3 regions of the Mesorhizobium humile genome follow, and region 1 is predicted to be linked to each of the others. Evidence: riboswitches for the same ligand, from Rfam matches in the RefSeq annotation. Region 1 holds a riboswitch; each other region holds the start of a gene.
The links. Region 1 has a riboswitch for cobalamin ahead of RFM52_RS03950 (DUF1636 family protein). Riboswitches for the same ligand answer to the same signal wherever they lie in the genome.
Positions count from the first base shown of each region.

Region 2: it holds a riboswitch for cobalamin, as region 1 does, so the genes downstream of both, bluB (5,6-dimethylbenzimidazole synthase) here and RFM52_RS03950 (DUF1636 family protein) in region 1, are expected to answer to the same signal.
Region 3: it holds a riboswitch for cobalamin, as region 1 does, so the genes downstream of both, RFM52_RS08830 (CbtB domain-containing protein) here and RFM52_RS03950 (DUF1636 family protein) in region 1, are expected to answer to the same signal.

Region 1 is NZ_JAVIIV010000002.1:214,768-219,187, forward strand. It holds gene RFM52_RS03940 (cobaltochelatase subunit CobN) at 1-736, opposite strand, end outside; gene cobW (cobalamin biosynthesis protein CobW) at 754-1,791, opposite strand; gene RFM52_RS03950 (DUF1636 family protein) at 1,794-2,222, opposite strand; cobalamin riboswitch at 2,263-2,465, opposite strand; gene RFM52_RS03955 (winged helix-turn-helix domain-containing protein) at 2,495-3,694, opposite strand; gene RFM52_RS03960 (NADH-quinone oxidoreductase subunit A) at 4,027-4,392, shown strand; gene RFM52_RS03965 (NuoB/complex I 20 kDa subunit family protein) at 4,383-4,420, shown strand, end outside.
Region 2 is NZ_JAVIIV010000003.1:327,668-332,087, reverse strand. It holds gene RFM52_RS06935 (pirin family protein) at 1-836, opposite strand, end outside; gene RFM52_RS06930 (DUF2277 domain-containing protein) at 846-1,112, opposite strand; gene RFM52_RS06925 (exodeoxyribonuclease VII small subunit) at 1,157-1,408, opposite strand; gene RFM52_RS06920 (histone deacetylase family protein) at 1,412-2,338, opposite strand; cobalamin riboswitch at 2,454-2,630, shown strand; gene bluB (5,6-dimethylbenzimidazole synthase) at 2,675-3,412, shown strand; gene RFM52_RS06910 (hypothetical protein) at 3,413-4,393, opposite strand.
Region 3 is NZ_JAVIIV010000004.1:221,029-225,448, reverse strand. It holds gene RFM52_RS08855 (MIP/aquaporin family protein) at 1-487, opposite strand, end outside; gene RFM52_RS08850 (ArsR/SmtB family transcription factor) at 522-872, opposite strand; gene RFM52_RS08845 (DUF6428 family protein) at 915-1,436, shown strand; gene RFM52_RS08840 (PilZ domain-containing protein) at 1,668-1,940, opposite strand; gene RFM52_RS08835 (histidine phosphatase family protein) at 2,086-2,661, opposite strand; adenosylcobalamin (AdoCbl) riboswitch at 2,746-2,891, shown strand; gene RFM52_RS08830 (CbtB domain-containing protein) at 2,891-3,100, shown strand; gene RFM52_RS08825 (CbtA family protein) at 3,204-3,944, shown strand; gene RFM52_RS08820 (hypothetical protein) at 3,951-4,420, shown strand, end outside.

The sequences.
Region 1 (4,420 bases):
TTGCTCCGTCGTCGACGGTTTCGCCAATCGCGGATACCGCAGAAGGTTCTATCGTTGAGTTGGCAGAAGGGGCAACAGGCTCGGTGACGGCTAATCTCCCCCCTTGAGGGGGAGATGTCCGGCAGGACAGAGAGGGGGGCGAAGGATCGCCGACATTTGAAGGATCAAGCTTGTCGATGACTCCCAGGCCCGGCTGGTAAAACCCCGCCTTCGGCACGCTCACCGCTTCGGCGACTATCGCCTCCGACCCGGCAAGCCGTGCCAATCTTTGTACCAGCGCGTTCATATTCGCCGGACCGCCTTCGCGGAAATAGCCGAGCAGGGCGTCGAGCTCGGGGCGCGGCAGGGTCGAGGCCTCGATCAGCCGCTGATCCTCGTCGTGGCTCTCGCCGGGCAACAGCGCGAGCTTGATGCCGCGCTCGCGCGCCAGCGCCGCGAGCTGGTCGCAGCCATAGCGCCACCAATCATAGCCGCCGAGGATGCGGACAAGGATGACCTTGGCATGGCGGGCAACGCTGTCGATCCACAGGTCGACCGACATCGGGTGGCGAAGGTCGCGCAATGCCGCCAGCCGCATCGAGGGCAGCCGCACCGCATCCGCCTTCCAGGCGGCTGCCAGGCCGGCGAGGTCGCTGTCGGTGAAGGACAGGGCCACGACATCCGCAGGCGTCTGCCTGAGGTCGATCGGCTCGGCGAGATCGTCGAGCGAAGCGGATGTGGTGGCGAGGATGTGCATCGCGGTCCGAATTTGCCTCAGCCGGCGAGGATACGCTCGATCGCCGGGCGGTTCAGCCCCTTGAGACCGATGACGACAAGCCGCGAGCGGCGGTCGTCGTCGGCCGTCCAGGCGCGGTCGTAATAGTGGTTGACGCGTGGGCCGACGGCCTGGAGCAGAAGCCGCATCGGCTTGCCGCCGACCTCGACGAAACCTTTGACGCGCAACACGTTTTCCTGCTCGGCGGCTAGCGCGACGCGCTTGGCCAGCTCATCCGGGTTGGAAATCGCGGGAATGTCGAGGACGAAGGAATCGAAATCGTCGTGCTCGTGGTCGAGCTCATCGTCGTGATGGGTCTTGCGGTTCTCGATGTCGTCCTCGACGGCGAGGCCGAGGCCAAGCAGCACCGACGGGTCGACCTTGCCTTGCGCGGTCGGCACGATTTTGACGGCGCGCGCGACGTGCTCGCCGATGACGGCGTTGGCGCGTTGCGAGCCGGCCGCATCCATCAAATCGCTCTTCGACAGGATGATCAGGTCGGCGCAGGCGATCTGGTCCTCGAACACCTCCTCGACCGGATCGTCATGGTCAAGGGAATCGTCGGCGGCGCGCTGCGCCTGAAGGGCATCCATGTCGGAGGCGACGCGGCCGTCGGCCAGCGCCGGGCCGTCGACCACGGCGACGACGCCGTCGACGGTGACGCGGCTCTTCACGGTCGGCCACTGGAAGGCCTGGACGAGCGGCTTCGGCAGAGCGAGGCCGGAGGTCTCGATCAGGATGTGGTCGACCTTGGGGTTGAGCGACAGGATCTGGTCGAGCGCCGGCACGAAATCGTCGGCCACGGTGCAGCAGATGCAGCCATTGGCGAGTTCTACGATGTTTTCTTCCGGGCACGCGTCGACGCCGCAGCCTTTGAGGATCTCGCCGTCGATGCCGACATCGCCGAACTCGTTGACGATGATCGCCAGCCGCTTGCCCTTGGCGTTTTCGATGAGGTTTCGGATCAGCGTCGTCTTGCCGGCGCCGAGGAAGCCGGTGACGACGGTGCAGGGAACACGGGAAACGGAAGCGTTCATGGTCAATCCTTCAGCATGTCAAGGGGAGGGATGCGGGCAACCAGGCCGCGCTTGAGGGAATCGGGCCGGCCGCGCCAGGGGATCAGGCCATCGGTCGAGGTGGCGAAGAGCTTTGCACCGGCGACGAGGTCGGCGCCGCTGGCGGTATTCAGATCGCCGAACACATAGCTCCAGCAGCCGTCGCGCAGCAGCGCGGCGCTCAGCCGGCGCTTGCAATTGCCGAGGCATTCTACGGTGCGGATGCGGATGTTTTCGCCCGACGCGGCGCGGCGCGTGTCTTCGGCCAGCAAGGCGCCGGCGCGCGGATGCGCGTCCGAACCGGTCTCGTCGCGGCAGGAGGAGCAGACAATAATGGTCACGCCGGCCAGTGCGTCGTCGGGCTCGGACGAAAAATCCGCTGCTTTAGCCGGGAAACTGCCGTTGCGATCCAAAACCATGCTCCTTGCCCGGAAAACCCGCCGGGCATTCGGATACTCAAAGTCTCAGACGGCAGGTCTCCTGGCTCGCGGGTCGTCGCCTTGAATGCCGCCTTCCCGGGACATCCCAGTGGTTTTCGGCTAAGGCTCGTCGCTTACAGTTGCGGGGACAGCCGCGGATTTGGGTTTTTGGCCCGCACCGCATTCCCTCTTGGCCCCTGCCGTTGCGGGTAGGGGACCGTCTAGGTCGGATTTAGGCTTTTGCAGGCGGCAGTGTCAACGCGCGGCTACGACACCGCGATGTCGGCCAGCGCCGGTCCGAGGTCGCCGGCAGGCGTCACTTCGATCGCCTCCAGCCCGAGCCATGCCTGCATCTGCTTCAACTCGTCGAAGAGCTGGGCGGCGGTTTCAGGCGGCGCCCCGACTTCGGCATAGGCGGCGTGAACGCGCAGCACGCTGGCCGGGCGGTCGGCCCTGAGATCGACGCGGGCGACGATCCGGTCGCCGAGCAGGAAAGGCAGCACATAATAGCCGTATTGGCGCTTTTCGGCCGGGGTGTAGATCTCGATACGGTAGCGGAAGCCGAACAGTTTTTCTGTGCGCGTGCGTTCGAAAACCACTGGATCGAAAGGGGCGAGCAGGGCGCGGGCCTCGATGCGGCGCGGGAAACGGGCATCCTTGTGGAGATAGGCCGGCTTGTCCCAGCCTTCGACCTTCACCGGTAGCAATTCGCCAGTTTCGACCAGTTCCTCGATGCGGTCCTTCGTGTCGCCCGGTGCAAGGCGAAAATAGTCGCGCAGGTCGCCATAGGTGGCGATGCCGTGGGCGCGAGCCGAGATGCGGAGCAATTCGCGATGCGCGTCCTCGACCGAGGGCACGGGCAGGTCAAGCACCGCCTGCGGCAAAACGCGCTCCGGCAGGTCGTAATAGCGTTCGAAGCCGCGCCGGTAGGCGGTGGTGATGCGGCCGGCCCAGAACAGCCATTCGAAGGCGTGCTTGGCCTCGCTCCAGCCCCACCAGCCGCCATTGCCCTTGTGGCCCTCGATGTCGGAGGCGGCGATCGGCCCGCGTTCGGCCACCTCCTTGTAGATCTCCTCGATCAGTTCGCCGCGCTCGCGGCCCCATTTGGCGAGGCCGATATACATTTCGTCGCCCTGCTCGGCGCGCTGCATGCGCCAACGTATCAACGGGTAGGTCTCGACGGGGAGGAACGACGCCTCATGCGCCCAATATTCAAAGACGGCGCGCTTGCGGGTCACCGCGGCGTTGTCGAGCAGCGTAAGCGGGTAGGGGCCGAGGCGAGAATAGAGCGGCATATAATGAGCGCGCACCACGGCGCTGACGGAATCGATCTGCAAGAGGCCGGTTCGCGAAAGCACACGCGCAAGGTGCCGGCGGTCGGGTACTCCTCCCGGGCGAGGGTCGTTGAACCCTTGCGCGCCAAGCGCGATACGCCTGGCCATGGCGAGCGAGATTTTCTCCTTCATCAAGGTGTCCTTGCCGAGATCGTCCGTTGGTTTTTAGCCGGTGATTCCGGCCATGCTAGCAGGCAAATGGCGGGAGACATGTCAGGAGAGAAAAGTGGAGTAAAAAGCGAAGGAAATCAAACAAGAGCGGATCGGACCAGTTTCTTCCGATAAGGCGTCCAGGGCCGCGATTTGAACAAGGTTTGACTTGCGTCACCGAAACCGCTGCGCTAACCCTCGCCGCGTTGCAGCATGGGCCTCTTAAAACGGTTCAGCGGTTAAACTGTCACGCTTCCGCATTAGAGTTCGTTGCTGTAATCAAAGTGAACTGCCCGCCTAAGGAAAGCCGCCGCATGAGCGCACTCCTGAGTTCATATCTGCCGATCGTCCTGTTCATCGCCGTGGCGCTGGTCGTCGGCCTTGCGCTGCTCATAGCGCCGTTCCTGGTGGCCTACCGCAATCCCGACCCGGAAAAGCTCTCCGCCTATGAATGCGGCTTCAACTCGTTCGACGACGCCCGCATGAAATTCGACATCCGCTTCTACCTGGTGTCGATCCTGTTCATCATCTTCGATCTCGAGGTTGCCTTCCTGTTCCCATGGGCGGTCTCCTTCTCCAAGGTCGGCATGCTCGGCTTCTGGTCGATGATGGTGTTTTTGGCGGTGCTGACCATCGGCTTTGCCTATGAATGGAAAAAAGGAGCGCTGGAATGGGATTGAACGACAGTTCAGGCACCCTCGTCGCGCC
Region 2 (4,420 bases), on a different contig from region 1:
TCGATGCGTTCCTTCGAGGACGAGACGAAATTCCACCAGATATAGCGCTTGGAGCCGAGCGAGGCGCCGCCGAACAGCATGAAATGCGCGCCGCGCTCGGAGGAAACGACGATCTCCTCGCCCGGCTTGAACACCAGGAGCCGCTCGGCCGGGAAAACATCGCCGGCGATCGAGACGTCGCCTTCCAGCGTGTAGATGGCGCGCTCCTCGGCATCGGCCGGAATCTTCACGCTGGCACCCGCCGCCAGGCTGAGATCGGCGTAAAGCGTATCCGAAGCGGTCGCAACGGGCGAGCGCAGGCTCTCGAATTCGCCGATGACGACGCGGCCGCTGACGCCCTCAGCATCGATCTCAGGCAGGCGGGCCATCGAGGTGTTGGCGAACACCGGGGCAATTTCTTCCTTGCCGTCGGGCAGCGCCAACCAGGTCTGCAGGCCGGAGACCGACATCGGCGCGCCGCGCAGTTCCTCCGGCGTGCGCTCGGAATGAACGATGCCGCGTCCGGCGGTCATCAGGTTCACGTCGCCGGGCGCGATCACCATTTCGGTACCGAGCGAGTCGCGGTGCCTGATCTTGCCGTCGAACAGGTAGGTGACGGTGGAAAGCCCGATATGCGGATGCGGGCGCACGTCGAGCGCATGACCGGCGCGCAGGATGGCCGGTCCCATGCGGTCGAAGAAGATGAACGGCCCGACCAGACGGCGCTTTGCCGTCGGCAAGGCGCGGCGCACCTCGAAACCGCCGATATCCTTGGCGTTCGGAACCACCATCAGCTCGATCTGGTCGCAGGCGAAGGCATCGCCGGGCTCAGGATCGTTTCCCGGAAAGAAGCTCATGACCGTCCCTCAGGCGAAGCGCAGCGCCGACCTGGCTTTCGCCTTGGCGGCCTCTTCCTCGCGGTTGCGCGGTTCCAGGCTGGTTTCGAGCGAGTCGATCAATTCGCGCGCGATCGCGGCGATCGCCTCCACCGCATGGTGGAAGGCATGTTCGTTGCGCTTGGACGGCTTGGTCGAGCCGCTGAGCTTGCGCACGAACTGAAGCGCAGCATCATGCACTTCGTCATTGGTCGCCGGCGGTTCGAAATTGGCCAGGGTCTTGATGTTGCGGCACATGGCTTGAACTCCTTACCTGCTTGCTCTGCCCACCCTATTCCAAATCAGTCCGCGTCCAGCGGCTCCGTTCCTGCCGGCTTGCCGTCGCGCGACAGCCTGATCTTCTCGACCTTGTCCTCGGCGGCCTTCAGCAGCCGGTCGCAGTGCGCCTTCAGCGCCTCGCCGCGCTCGTAGATCCTGATCGACTGGTCGAGCGGGACGTCGCCGCGCTCCAGATCGTCGACGATCTTCTCCAGCGCGTCGAGCGCCTGCTCGAAGCTCATCGCCTTGACGTCCTCATTGCCTTCCACTGCCATACCCTATCCCTTCATCAGCCGCCCGACATGGGCGGCGACTGAAAATGCCAGTCCCTGCAGATCGTAGCCGCCTTCCAGCAGGCTGACGAGCCTGTTGCCGCTGTGGCGCCCGGCGCGCTCCATCAGCTGGCCGGTCGCCCAGTCGAAATCGTCCTCGGTCAGGTTGATCTCGGCCAGCGGATCGCGGTGGTGCGCGTCGAAGCCGGCGGAAATGATGATCAGGTCCGGCGCGAACGCATCGATGGACGGCAGCACGCGCGACAGGAAGGCGTCGCGGAACAGGTCGCTGCCGGTCTGCGGCGCGAGCGGCGCATTGACGATGTTGCCGGCGCCAGTCTCGCTCTTCGCGCCGGTGCCAGGATAAAGCGGCATCTGGTGCGTCGAACAATAGAGCACCGACGGGTCGTCCCAAAAAATGTCCTGGGTGCCGTTGCCGTGGTGGACGTCCCAGTCGACGATGGCGACGCGCTCGGCCTGGTGCTTCTTCTGCGCGTAGCGGGCAGCGATCGCGGCCGTGTTGAACAGGCAAAAGCCCATCGCGGTGCTTTTCTCCGCGTGATGTCCAGGCGGTCGCGCGGCGACGAAGACATTGGCGGCGCGGCCTTCGAAGACATCGTCGACCGCGGCGTTGGCGCCGCCGATGGCCGTCACCGCGGCCTGCCAGCTTTTCGGGCTGGCGCTGGTATCGGCGTCGATCGAGACGATGCCGTTCTCAGGGATCGCCGCGCGCACGCGCTCGACGAAATCCTCGGGGTGCGCATAGAGGATGGTTTTCTCGTCGCCTTCGGGCGCCTTGACGCGGTCGAGCGCCGAAAAAGCCTCGTCGTCGAGCACACGCTCGATGGCGCGCAGGCGGTCGGGCCGCTCGGGATGTCCGGGCGGCGTAAGATGTTCCAGGAAGATCGGGTGCGTGTAGAGACGGGTGGCCATGGCGCCTAATCTAGGCACCGGCGGCGCGGATGACCATGTTTGAAAGCCGAATGGCTGGGGAAAATTGCGCCAACCCGTGTCGCTGGCACCATTGGCGCAGCCCAAGCTTCGCGGTAAGGTCTCGTCGCTGCCTGGTGCCCGCGACGCGGGAGAATCGGGAACACGGTTGAAATCCGTGGCGTGCCCAACGCTGTGAGGGGGACCGCGCCGGCAAGAGCCACTGTCGATGACGGGAAGGCGCCGGTGCGGGACGATCCCGAGCCAGAAGACCGGCCTGGCAGACATGGTTTTCCGCTTGGTCAGGCGGGAGACTGCTTATCGCAAGGGGAAAAAGCGATGACGGCAGCAGCGATCGCCACGAGCGGCGACGACTTTGACCAATTGGCGCGCGACGCGGTCTACAGGGCGATGTTCACCAGGCGTGACGTGCGCAGCCATTTTGTCCCCGACGATCTCGACGACAGCGTGCTAGCGCGGCTGATCACCGCGGCCCATCACGCGCCGTCGGTCGGCTATATGCAGCCGTGGAACTTCATCGTCATCCGCGACGCGGCAAGGCGGCGGCAGGTACGCGATCTGTTCCTCGCCGCGCGCGAACAGGAACTGCCGGCGATCGAGGCGGAACGGCAGGCGCTCTACCGCAAGCTGAAGCTCGAAGGCATCTGCGAAAGCGCGCTCAACCTGTGCATCACCTGCGACCGGCAGCGCTCGAAAGACTCTCCGCTCGGGCGCTGGCACAACCCCGAGATGGATCTCTACAGCACCGTCTGCGCGGTGCAGAATTTCTGGCTGGCGGCGCGGGCGGAAGGTGTCGGCGTCGGCTGGGTCAGCATCATTGAGACCGAGGCGCTGAAGCAGCTCTTGTCGATCCCGGAGCATGTCACGCCGATCGCTTATCTGTGCGTCGGCCGCGTGTCGCAATTCGCGCCGAGACCGGACCTCGAAGCGCATGGCTGGGGCAAGCGCCTGCCGCTGCCGGAGCTGGTGATGAGCGAGACGTTTCGCGGCGCCGGCGAAGCGCCGCTCAAATCGGCAATCGCGAGGCTTCGTGACGACGACCAGCCGACGCCATAATCAGGCGGCCCGAGGCGTATCCCAGCGCGAGCCGCCGAAGGAGCCCAACGCCTTGTCGCGCAGTTCCCTGAACTTGGACGAGGCCTCGGCGAGCCGGCGGTCCCATTCGGGATTGGGCGTCTGGCCTTCGATGGCTTCGAAATAGACCTGCATCAGCGAGGCGATGGCGAAGGGCTCGATGAAGGCCGCCTTGAAGGCCCAGGCAAACACGATCGCCAGCACGAAGGCCCAGCCGGCAAGCTGTCCCGGCATGACCCAGAGGATCGCGGCCGCAGGCGCCAGCATCAACAGGAAGATGACGAAGGACACGCCCCACATGATCACCGCTAGCCAGACGGCGTTCTTGATCATGTGCTTGCCGTTCTGCGCGTAAAGCACGACGCCTTGCCGGGCCGTCTCGAAGGGCGAGTTCGAATTGATGCGGATGTTGTAGCCGAGGATGATCTCGTCGACATAGGTCAGCGAGATGCGGATGACCGTGTTGATGAAGCTGACGAGACCGCTCAGGCCCGGAATGGGCAGGAAGGCGGCGATGCCGCCGATCAGGCCGGTGATGGCGCGGATGGCGCCCTTGACCAGCTGGTCGACGACGAAAAGGATGTTGGCCTCGGCGAAACGCTGGGTGACCACTTCCTTGGCATAGGCGATCTGCCCTTGGCCGTCGGGAACGTCATGACCGTCGATCAGATGCACCATGACGGCGATATGACCGGCCTTGAGCACGTAGAGAATGTATTCGCGGATCCAGTAGACGGCGATCGAGACGATGCCGAAGCCGACCACGCCGCCCCAGAGCGCGAAAGACGTCGGTCCGTCCGGGTCGGTCGAGATGTGGCCGACGCCGTAGCCGACGCTGGCGCCGGTTCCGGTCGCCATGATGTAGGCGACCGTGATGCCGAAATAGACGATCATGCGAAAGACGATGAACGGCCATGTCCGCATCATGATGGACACCGACCTGGCGATGCTGAAGTCCCACATGCCCCGACTCTCCCACCCGCGCATGAC
Region 3 (4,420 bases), on a different contig from region 1:
CGGCGGTAATGTAGAGGCCGACTAGCCAGGGCACGGCCTTGAGATCGAAGCGCAGTCCGGCAAGGATGGTGGCGACCAGCCCAAATGTCGCGACACCTTCGGAGAACCATTGTGCCGGCCCGGCGCGCATCTTCGTTGCGACCTCCAGCATCGGCAGGGCGAACATGAGATGCGCAGCGATCGTGCCGGCAATGCCGCCGGCGAGCTGCGCGACGAGATAGGCGGGAAGATCGCGGGCTGGCAGCGACCGGTTGAGGCAGAGCACCAGCGAAACGGCCGGATTGAAATGCGCGCCGGAGATCGGCCCGAGGATGGTGATCAACACCACCAGCATAGCGCCGGTTGCCAACGTGTTGCCAAGCAGCGCCAGCGCCGTGTCATGCGTCAGGGTCTCGGCCATGATACCGGAGCCGACGACTGTCGCCACCAGCAAGCCGGTGCCCAGCGCTTCAGCCACGAACCGGCGCGAGAGATCGAAGGCATTCATCGGCTGGCCTTCGGCCGGGCAACGGGTGCGGCGGTCATTGCCGGCTCCTCTCGCCCGGCCGGCAGCAAGGGGCGGCAAGCGCCGGTGCGCAGATTTCCGGGCGACCCGAGCAGCAATCCTCCATGAGGAAACGGATCAGCCCGGACAGCGCGTCGTATTCGGCGCTGTAGACGATCGAGCGGGCATCACGTCGCGCGGTCACGAGGCCGGCACGCTCCAGTTCCTTGAGGTGGAAGCTGACATTGGAAGGCGAGACCTCGACTTTTTCGGCGAGCGAACCGGCGGCAATACCTTCCGGTCCGGCAACGACCAGCAGGCGCAGCAGGCGCAGGCGCGTTTCCTGCGACAGCGCGCCAAAGGCGATCAGGGCTTGACGTTCATCCACGTTTCAATAATCCTTGAAATATTGAAATGAGGAATAGCCGACATGCTCTCTTCTGACAATCGGAAAAACGTCGCTCCGACGGATCCATCCGACCTGACCATCGGCGACCTGCTGATGGCACTGGCCGATCACAAGGACAGGCCGCTGGTGTTCCGCTATGACGGGCGGCCGGTAAAGCCGGGCTACCATGTCACCGAGGTGAAAGCGGGACAGTTCTCGGCGCTGGATTGCGAGGCGAATCCGGAATCATGGTCGGAAATCTTCGTCCAGCTATGGGACGTGGACGAAGGCGGGCCGGTCCACATGCCGGCCGGCAAGTTCGCAGCGATCATCCGCAAGGTGGCGGACCATGTCGCGCTCGATCAGGCTGCGAAGCTGACCTTCGAGGTCAGCGACGGCGTGCGCCCGATGGAACTGCACCGGGCAGCCCAGCCGAGCCTTGTCGGCGGGGCCGTCGAGGTCGAGCTGTCGCCACGACCGTCAAGCTGCAAGCCGCGTGACCGCTGGCTCAAGCAACAGGCGGCGGCAAGCCAGCCTTGCTGCGGCGCGAACCGCTGCTGTTGATCCTGCGACGGTCGCGCGGCGCTGCTAAAATCTGATCATGCCATTGGCCTGCAACAGGTAAAGGCCCACGAGAACGATGGCGATCAGCGCCACCCAAACAGCTGTCCTGCTCATTCGCAAATACCTGTTGATCCGGCAATGAACGCGCTCGGCCCGGTAGCGTTCCATGTGTATCGGGTTGCACGTCGCCTGGGGCAGGATCAAGTGACGAATTGGTGAGACGGCCGCGCGTCAGTCCTTCGGCGCGTTGCTGTAGAGCGCCACGCCGACGCGGTCGTTGCGCCGCCACCGCACCAAAGCGCGATAGACCATATCGTCGGCCGGAACCTCGAGCAGGAAGCGGTCCGGTATCTCCACATCGGCGCCGACGCGCAATTCGGCGCCCTGCTCGTGCTGGTTCCTGACCGAGCAGCCGATCCTGACGCCGGCGGCAATGATCGTGGCTTCCTTGAGCACGAATTCGCGCGCATGAAGACGACGCTCGGTCTCGGGATAGTCGGCCATATCCGGCGGGCTCCTCAGGCAAAGTCCTCCTTGCCACGAACCAGTATAATAGCCGCGAGGCGTTTCCGTTCCGTTAGCGATCACTGAAACGGCGAAGCTCGGCCTGGCCTGCTGCCGCCGGTCGGCAGGTGGGCGGTTCCCAGCGCTATTTCGTGCCAACAACGACCCCGCTGGCGTGCAGCACCCAGCGGCGGCCGTCGCCGCGGAACTCGGTGAGCGACATCGGCTCGATGTCGATCTTCCAGACCGAGGAAAGCGGCGCGCCCAACACATGCACGATGGCGGCGCGGATCGGCACGGGATGGGTGAGCGCGATGGTGTGGCCGCTCTCGGAGGCCAGGCGTTCCATCAGCGCGGCACCCCGCCGGGCGACGGCGGCAAGCGACTCACCGCCATGGGGTGCTGCGTCCACATCCGCGAACCAGACCGCCATGCCTTCCGGGTCCTCGGCCTGCACCTCCTCGAAGCTTAGGCCGGCCCAGCGTCCGAAATCCTGCTCGCCAAGCAGCGGCTCGACCGTCGCGTCAAGGCCGAGTGCCTCAGCGGTCTGCCGCGCGGCAAGCGCCGGGCTCGTCCAGACGCGGTCGGCGCGGCGCAGCGAAGCGGCCAGTGCGCCGGCGCGATCGAGAGCCCGCGGCTCCGGCGCCTCGTCGTTCGGAAAGCGACCCTTGCGCGTGGCCTGCGTCGCACCGCTTGCAATCATCGTCAGGCGGGCGAGCATCCCAAAACTCCGTGGTCCAGTGAAATTTCGGCCGCGCGAAGCCTGTTGGCCATTACATGTCGTTGACAGGCGAACGAAGTGCTGACAAGTGTTTTAGCGCTATACGGGATTGGAAGCCGGTGCGAGTCCGGCACGGTCGCGCCACTGTGATCGGCACCAGCCGAAAGTCAGGCCTTATTCCGCAGCATTTGTTCGATCAACGGGACGCAGTATCCCACGGGAGGTCAATATGTCCGACACCACCTTCGCCCCCAGCTACGGTCCGGTTGCTATTCCGGTCCGCGAGCTTCTGCCCTGGGCAATCTTCGCCGGCCTGATGCTGATGCTGATGATCTATTTCGTCGGCGCGGAAGAAGGCGCGACGTCGCTGATCCGCGGCACGGCGGTGCACGAATTCGTGCATGACGGCCGCCACCTGCTCGGCTTCCCCTGCCACTAAAGCGGTTCGGCATCGCTGAACCGTCCTAAGGTTTGGTCTAACGCAATTCCGGACGGAAAATCGCTATGCGTTTTTCGGTCGGATTGTTTGAAAGGCTGCTGACATGGTCGGAAAACTTTTGCTGCGCGGCATGCTTGTCGGGTTGGTCGCTGGGATTCTGGCGTTTGCCTTCGCGCGCGTCTATGGCGAGCCGCAGGTCGACAAGGCGATCGCCTTCGAGGAACAGCAGGCCCAGGCCGCCGGCGAAGCGCCGGAGCCTGAGATGGTCAGCCGCGCCACGCAGGCCGGCATCGGCCTTGCTACCGGCGTGCTGGTCTATGGCGCGGCGCTCGGCGGGCTGTTCTCGCTGGTCTTTGCCTATGCCTATGGCCGCCTGGGCTCGCTTGGGCCGCGCGGGACCTCGGCGCTACTGGCGCTGCTCGGCTTCCTGGCCGTGATCGTGGTGCCCAGCCTCAAATATCCGGCGAACCCGCCGGCCGTCGGCAACCCCGAGACCATCGCCTACCGCACGGAACTGTTCTTCATCATGATCGTGATCTCGATCGCGGCGATGGTGGCGGCGGCCGGGCTGGCGCAGCGGCTGTGGAACCGGCTCGGCGCCTGGAACGCTTCGATCGTGGCAGGGCTCGCCTTCCTGGTGGTCTTCGCTCTGGTGAAGGCAGCACTTCCCGACATCAATGAGGTGCCGGAGAGCTTCTCGGCGACGGTGCTGTGGCAGTTCCGCGTCGCCTCGCTCGGCATCCAGCTCGTGCTCTGGACCGTCGTCGGGCTCGGCTTCGGCGCGGTTGCCGAGCGCGTGGTCGCGGTGCGCGACCAGCGCGGCCCTGCCCGCCGCTACGCCTGAATTCCGATGCATCGGCCGCCACGGCTGTTTGCCCTGGCGGTTTTCCTTTTGACGATCTGGCAGTCGCTTCTGATCGCCATTCCGGCCGAGGCGCATAGCGGATCCTCGGCCCCGCCTCCTCCGGGCATCCAGATCCCCAGCCTCACGCATGGCCAGATGGCGGTGATCGCGCGCTACCGTGGTGAAATCATCGATCTTGCCCGGCGCCAGACCGTGACCGACCCGACCTTCCGGCGGCTCTACAATCACGGCAATTTGCAATACACCTACTGCCTCTGGGGCCTGATGCCGGGAAGCCTCGGCGACGAGGAAAGCCCCTTCAACGAATGCAGCCATGCCTATCTCGCCACCGCCAAGGCGCTGCTCACTTACATGGCGACGATGCCGGCGGCCACGCGTCAGGCCAAGGCGCTGATCTCAGACATCGATGCCGACATGGTGCGCGGCGGCGCGTCCTGGATCCTGTGCCAGTATAG